Linked DNA regions of Bythopirellula goksoeyrii. Each later gene encodes a partner of the first gene's protein in a complex. Links are inferred from orthologs where the notes say so. Each region holds a gene or a part of one and is shown on either strand. Other genes may lie near its edges. The genes, in order: coxB and ctaD.

Region 1 (3,157 bases):
ATGAAACAAAATATCTGAATACCCGTCGGAATCGCCACAGCTTGTGAGGCAGCCGAGAAGATACCAATGGAAATGCCTGGCAATCCAGTTGTAAACATGTGATGTACCCAGAGGCCAAAACTCAAGAAGCCAGTGCCTACAGCAGATAAGACGATCCAGCTATAGCCCATCATGGGTAGGCGGGCAAAAGTCGGAACGATCATCGCAATCAACGCCACCGAAGGGAGAAAAACGATATAAACCTCGGGGTGACCAAAGATCCAAAACAAGTGTTGCCACAAAAGTGGATCGCCTCCCCGGTCGGGATCGAAGAACGGCCAATCAAAGGCCCGTTCCATCTCCATCAGTAAATCACCGGCGATGAGCGGAGGAAAAGCAAACAGAATCATCCCTGCCACCACCAAGATATACCAGGAATAAAGTGGAATCAGATTGATTCTCATCCCAGGGGGACGACATTTAACCACACCGACGATCAACTCGACCGCTGCTGCAATCGAGGCGACTTCTATAAATGAAAGCCCCAGCAACCAGATATCAGCACCAACTCCTGTTTGATACTTTGTCGTCAAAGGTGGATACATGAACCATCCTCCTCGCGGAGCAGCGTCGAAGAAGAGCGAACCACATACAAACAACCCACCTAACAGGAAACTCCAGAATCCGTAGGCTGACAAACGGGGAAAGGGAAGATCTCGTGCACCGAGCATTTCGGGTAAGATCATGATCGAAAAGGCTTCGAAGATCGGAACAGCAAACAGAAACATCATCACGGATCCGTGCATGGTAAAAATCTGGTTGTACTCGTCTGCCGTCAGAAAATCATTGTTCGGAACCGCAAGCTGGATCCGCATCAACAGTGCCAGAACTCCTCCGAACAGGAAAAAACAACAAGCTGCAACCGTATACCATAAACCGACTTCGGTGTTGTTCACCGCAGACCAATAGCGCCAGCCGGTAGGAGTCTTCCACGCATCGAGAAGCCTGCTCCGTTGTGCCTGCTGGACTTCAAGAGGTGGTGCTTCAGCAAGAGGTTCCGGATCAATGTGACTCATTGAAGACCCTCCAAATACGTAGCGAGTGCATGAAGCTGATCTTCTGGCAGCATATCGAAGGGCGGCATCTTGGCGCCGGGTTTCACTAAACCAGGATTGGAGATCCAAGTCTTGAACTCCTCAAATTCATTCTGAAGTGCGCCAGCAGCAAGAGACCGGCGGCTACCCACATGAGTCAAATCGGGACCAATCACGCCCTGAGCATCGGTGCCTCGCACCGTGTGACACGCATGGCAGCCAGTTTCCAGAAACAAGCGCTGACCATGCTGAGCCAGCCGAGTATTGGGAACCTCGGCAGTCGCTTGCTGACTCTTCAACCAGAGCTCAAACTCTTCTCGCTCCATCACCATGACATCGAAATTCATCAGCGCGTGGGAATTTCCACAGAATTCAGCACACGCACCGCGAAAGAAACCTGTTTTGGTTGGTTCCAGTTTCAATCTGGTCTCGCGCCCCGGAAACATATCGATTTTTCCACCCAAAGAAGGGATCCAGAAAGAATGAATCACGTCATCACTTGCCAATCGAAACTCAACTGGCTCCCCCACAGGCAAGCGAACTTCGTTTGCAAGTTCAACCGTCGGCCCTTCCCTCATTGGATAGCGGACTCTCCACCACCACATCTTGCCATGAACCTCAATTCGCAGCGCATCTGGGGGTGCTGGCGCGAGAAGCTCCGGCAACATCGGCAAGCTGTAGAGAAGCAGCCCAGCGAGTACCAGAGTCGGACCAACCGCTCCTCCCCCAATGATCAGAAAGCGGATGCGGCGGTCGCTGTGTCGCTTGGCTTCTGTCGAAACTGCATAGATCGCCAGACAAATCGTGCCTAACCAGATGAACACCCCACCGAGTATCATCCACCAAAGCAAGCTGGAAATCTCTTCGGCTCCCTTTCCAGCAGCTTGCAGGGTAGATTGCGGTCCGCTGCAACCGGAAAGTAACACCAGTGCCATGCCGGAGAATAGAAGTGAGAATCCCCTTTCTGCAGTACGCATAACTCCATCATACTGCCATTTCCTGACATTACGACTACGACAGTTTGTCGCATGCTGTTTCAGTTCTATGACTGATCAGATGGTCAGACTTTATACAAGTCAGACAGGCACTCATCGACGCGATGTCGTCGATTGCTGCGCATCGTTCTTAGGCGATCACCAAAGAAGGGTTGGACACTCTGTATAACAAGTGCATAAGGGCGCTAGGGAATTCAGGCCAACTACTACCAGCTATACTGATTGGAAAAGGAGAAGAGCACTCCCTGAGGTGACCTGTCCACCAATCGAGCACTCAGGAAACGAGGCTCGATTGCCTCTATGTGTGCTGCCGCTATCTGTTGCCTCAAAGCAGGTCCAAAAAATGCCGCTCACTCCAACAGTACATCGCGATGCTCGGCCAGCACCGATAAACGGAACAAACCAGTCATCGCGGCTGGCACAAAATAGAAGATTTTGAGTGTAGCGGAGGAGGACTAAATAATACTTCCGTATAATGTTCGAATGCAAACTGTGCAGGGCAAGAAAAAGACCCCTCAGGAAATCTCCGAAGGGGTCATGAGTCATCGATACTAGCGGACTACTGAGGCCTTCTACGCTTATACAATTGAATCCTCGGCAGTAGTAGGCTTCTTTGTAAAAAACCGGCGCCGCAGTGCAGGGCCACCGATCCCAAGCACACCAGCCAGCAAGACGCACAAACCAGCACTGGCCTCTGGAACCGCGACAGCCGCCCCAGTCACCCCACCACCCCAAACGACATCGGGGTCGTGGTCGAGATATGCGCCAGAATTGCCGAAGTAAAGCGAACTGACACTGGTTCCACCGGCAACACTCAAACTTGAGAGGTCCAGTCCGTAGACATAGACACCGAAAGTGGTAGAGGAACCGCCGACTTCGCTATCCGTCAGGAAGTCGAGCGGCACAAAGTCAACGTAGGTGCCGGTGGTTCCACTAAGGCTAGCCGCTACAAGTTCCAACTGAGTATTTGTGGGATCGTCAAAGTCGACCGTACTACTCCCGTTTGTCGGTGTACCACCAGATTCAAAAATGATGATGTCGATACCTGGATTATTAAAGATCGGGTTCAGAAAACTACCTGTGATGTAA
Region 2 (3,336 bases), 4.7 Mb from region 1 along the record:
AGATCTATATTCCCACGGGGAAGAAGCTACGGGTCAAACTGCAGTCGGCTGACGTGATCCATTGCTTCTGGGTTCCGCAACTTGCCCGCAAGATGGACGTCATCCCGGGGCGCGAAAACTATATTTGGCTCGAAGCTACAAAACCAGGCACCTACCAAGGTCGCTGCGCCGAATATTGTGGCAATCAACACGCCTGGATGGGTTTCAAGGTCTATGCCCTCGAACCTGAAGAATTCACCAAGTGGGAAGCGGGTGAAAAGGTTGCCCCCGGCACATCAACCGAGTCGGATGCGGTGAAGGGTGAAAAACTTTTCTTCGCCCACACCTGCTCGAATTGTCATACCGTCGAGGGGACCGTCGCCCAAGCGACTATTGGCCCCAATCTCACACGAATCGCATCCCGCAAGGAGATCGGCGCTGGCGTGCTCAAGAACTCGACTGAGAACCTCACTCTGTGGTTGAAGAATCCCCAGGCAATCAAACCGGGATGCAAAATGCCAGACTTCAAACTCACCGAAGACGAGGCGAGCCAAATCGCCGCATATCTGGAGTCTTTAGATTGAGCACCGACGTCGCCACACCCTACGAACCCGTTGAAGTGGACTCCACCACGGGATTGCTCTCCTGGGTCTCCACGGTGGACCACAAACGGGTGGGCATCCTCTACATTCTGCTGGCCGTCTTCTTTCTATTGGTGGGTGGCATCGAAGCGGTCTTAATTCGTACCCAGTTGGCGATACCCAACAACACGTTCCTGTCGCCCGAGGTGTTCAACCAACTGTTCACCATGCATGGCACGACCATGGTGTTCCTGGTGGGCATGCCGTTTTTCACCGGATTTTCCAACTATCTGGTTCCCCTGATGATCGGTGCTAAGGACGTTGCCTTCCCCCGACTCAATGCGATGAGTTTCTGGATGTTGCCCTTTGGGGCGTTCCTCTTGTACTTCAGCTTCCTCACGGGCGCAGCACCGAATGCGGGCTGGTTTTCCTATGCACCTCTCTCCACCAAGCCTTACAGCTTGGGACCGGGAATCGACTACTGGCTTGTCGGCCTCATTGTGATGGGTGTGGGATCGATCGCGGGCGCGATTAACATCGTGGCAACCGTATTGTGCATGCGCGCCCCCGGAATGAGTTTGCAACGCGTGCCGTTGTTTGTGTGGATCATGCTGATGCAAGCGATGTTGATCGTGGTGACCATTCCGCCGCTCAACTCCGCGATGGCACTGCTGTGCGTCGATCGCTGGTTGGAAGCGGCATTCTTCGAGCCGGTGCGAGGTGGTTCGGCCCTGTTGTGGCAACATTTCTTCTGGATTTTTGGACACCCGGAGGTCTACGTCTTCGCTTTGCCGGCGTTTGCCATGGTCTCAGAAGTGATTCCCGTCTTTTCCCGTAAACCCATTTACGGCTATGCCTTCGTGGCGGGGTCTTCGACGGTCATTCTCCTGCTGAGCTACAGTGTGTGGGCCCACCACATGTTTGCTGTGGGGCTGGGAACGAGTGCTAATATCTTCTTCTCCGCGATGACGATGCTCATTGCCCTACCGACCGGCGTGAAGATCTTCAACTGGACCGCCACCATGTGGGGCGGCTCGATTCGGCTCACCACGTCGATGCTGTTCGCCATCGCGTTCCTGATCCAGTTCGTGATCGGTGGCCTGACGGGCGTCATGTTTGCTGCCGTGCCGATCGATTGGCAAATGACCGACACCTATTTCGTTGTTGCGCACTTCCACTATGTACTGATCGGCGGGGTGGTGTTTGCCATCTTCGCGGCAACTTACTATTGGTTCCCCAAGATGACCGGCCGCATGCTCGACGAGCGGCTGGGCAAATGGCAGTTCTGGCTCTGGCTGGTCGGCTTTAATGGCACGTTCATGGTCCAACATTTCTTGGGTGCCATGGGAATGCCTCGTCGCGTCTACACCTATGCCGACAATCCTGGCTGGGCCCTGCTCAACGGCATTTCTTCGTTTTCGGTGATCTTCATGGTGGCGGGGACGCTTGTGCTCATCTGGAATATTGCCAAGAGCCTGCTCCATGGCGAAAGGGCAGGCAACAATCCTTGGGACGCCTTCACTCTGGAATGGGCGACGACTTCCCCTCCGCCAGAAACCAACTTTGACACACTCCCCGAAATAAAAAGCCGTCGCCCCGTTTGGGACCAGCAGCATCCCGATCTTGCCGACTGGAAGTTTGCCAAGACCCCCGAAGACCGTGGCCGTCGCCCCGATCGGGCGAAAGTCTGCGCCTGGGCTTTCGTGATTTCCGAAGCGGTGTTCTTTGTGCTGTTGTTGGTGACCTATGTCGTGTTTAACTCACAAGCCACCGGTGATGGGCCCACGGCAGAGAACTCGCTCGATGTGAATCGCACGGGTGTTTTCAGCTTGATCTTGATCGCCAGCAGCCTGACGTTCTGGATCTCGGAACGGTGCTTGCGAGTCGGACGTCGCGGGCCATTCTTGTTCTGGCTGGGGACAACTATCCTGCTAGGCATCACCTTTCTCATTGGCCAGGGCTGGGAATACTACGGTCTTATTGCTAACGACATCACGATCGACCGCAATCTGTTTGCCTCGACGTTTTTCACCGTCACGGGTTTTCATGGGCTACACGTTACCGCCGGCGTCATTGCTCTGGCGATCATGTACACCCTGGGCCGACAGAACCATCTCACCCAAGAACACGCCAAACCCTATGAGGCGATTGGCGTCTATTGGCATTTCGTCGACGTCGTATGGATCGTGGTTTTCTCGATCATTTATCTAGGAGTATTCCAGTCATGATGAGCGAAAAATTATGGTACTGGACTTCGCCGGTGTGGCTCGTGGTAGTCATGCTGCTAGTTGGCTATTTAATTCTTGCGCGCGGTCGTAGCCGTACTCAACTGGCAATCTTTCTGCTGGGGCTCATTGCCTTAACCTTGGCATTCGTATCACCTGTGGGCGTGTTGTCCGACGGTTATCTCTTCAGTGCCCACATGGTGCAGCATCTCGTGCTGCTCTTGGTGGTTCCGCTGTGCATTTTGCTGAGTTTACCCAAGCAGCAAATGTCACAATGGTTCAACCGCCCAAAGTTCGACCGCTTCGGCAGACTGCTGGCGATTGCATCGATCGGCTGGATTTGTGGTGTGGGCGCAATGTGGTTCTGGCATGTCCCCACCCTGTGCAGCACCGCCGCCCAGCGGCCAGCGGTCGGACTCCTGCGTGACCTTTCGCTCGTCCTGGCAGGTCTGGCGTTCTGGTGGCCGATCTATGCACCTTGCGCTCGCTACCGACTCGACCCCTTGCGCGGCATCGCCTATTTGTTCTCCGCCTGCCTCGGCTGCACGCTG

Evidence for each region.
Region 2: the proteins of coxB (region 1) and ctaD are in contact, whole or in part, in a solved structure (PDB 7CUB), measured with the Escherichia coli proteins. The link is inferred for Bythopirellula goksoeyrii from one-to-one orthologs.

What each region holds. Positions count from the first base shown.
Region 1 is NZ_CP042913.1:769,180-772,336, reverse strand. Bases 52-2,886 are described here. They hold coxB (cytochrome c oxidase subunit II), read right to left. Parts: upstream 2,051-2,886; coding sequence 1,052-2,050; downstream 52-1,051. Other genes in these bases: Pr1d_RS03010 (hypothetical protein), read right to left, coding at 2,647-2,886; ctaD (cytochrome c oxidase subunit I), read right to left, coding at 52-1,055. Outside these bases: more of ctaD, read right to left, coding at 1-51; more of Pr1d_RS03010, read right to left, coding at 2,887-3,157. UniProt on the Escherichia coli protein: Cytochrome bo(3) ubiquinol terminal oxidase is the component of the aerobic respiratory chain of E.coli that predominates when cells are grown at high aeration.
Region 2 is NZ_CP042913.1:5,447,423-5,450,758, forward strand. Bases 160-3,173 are described here. They hold ctaD (cytochrome c oxidase subunit I), read left to right. Parts: upstream 160-559; coding sequence 560-2,788; downstream 2,789-3,173. Other genes in these bases: coxB (cytochrome c oxidase subunit II), read left to right, coding at 160-563; Pr1d_RS21560 (cytochrome c oxidase assembly protein), read left to right, coding at 2,785-3,173. Outside these bases: more of coxB, read left to right, coding at 1-159; more of Pr1d_RS21560, read left to right, coding at 3,174-3,336. UniProt on the Escherichia coli protein: Cytochrome bo(3) ubiquinol oxidase is the terminal enzyme in the aerobic respiratory chain of E.coli that predominates when cells are grown at high aeration.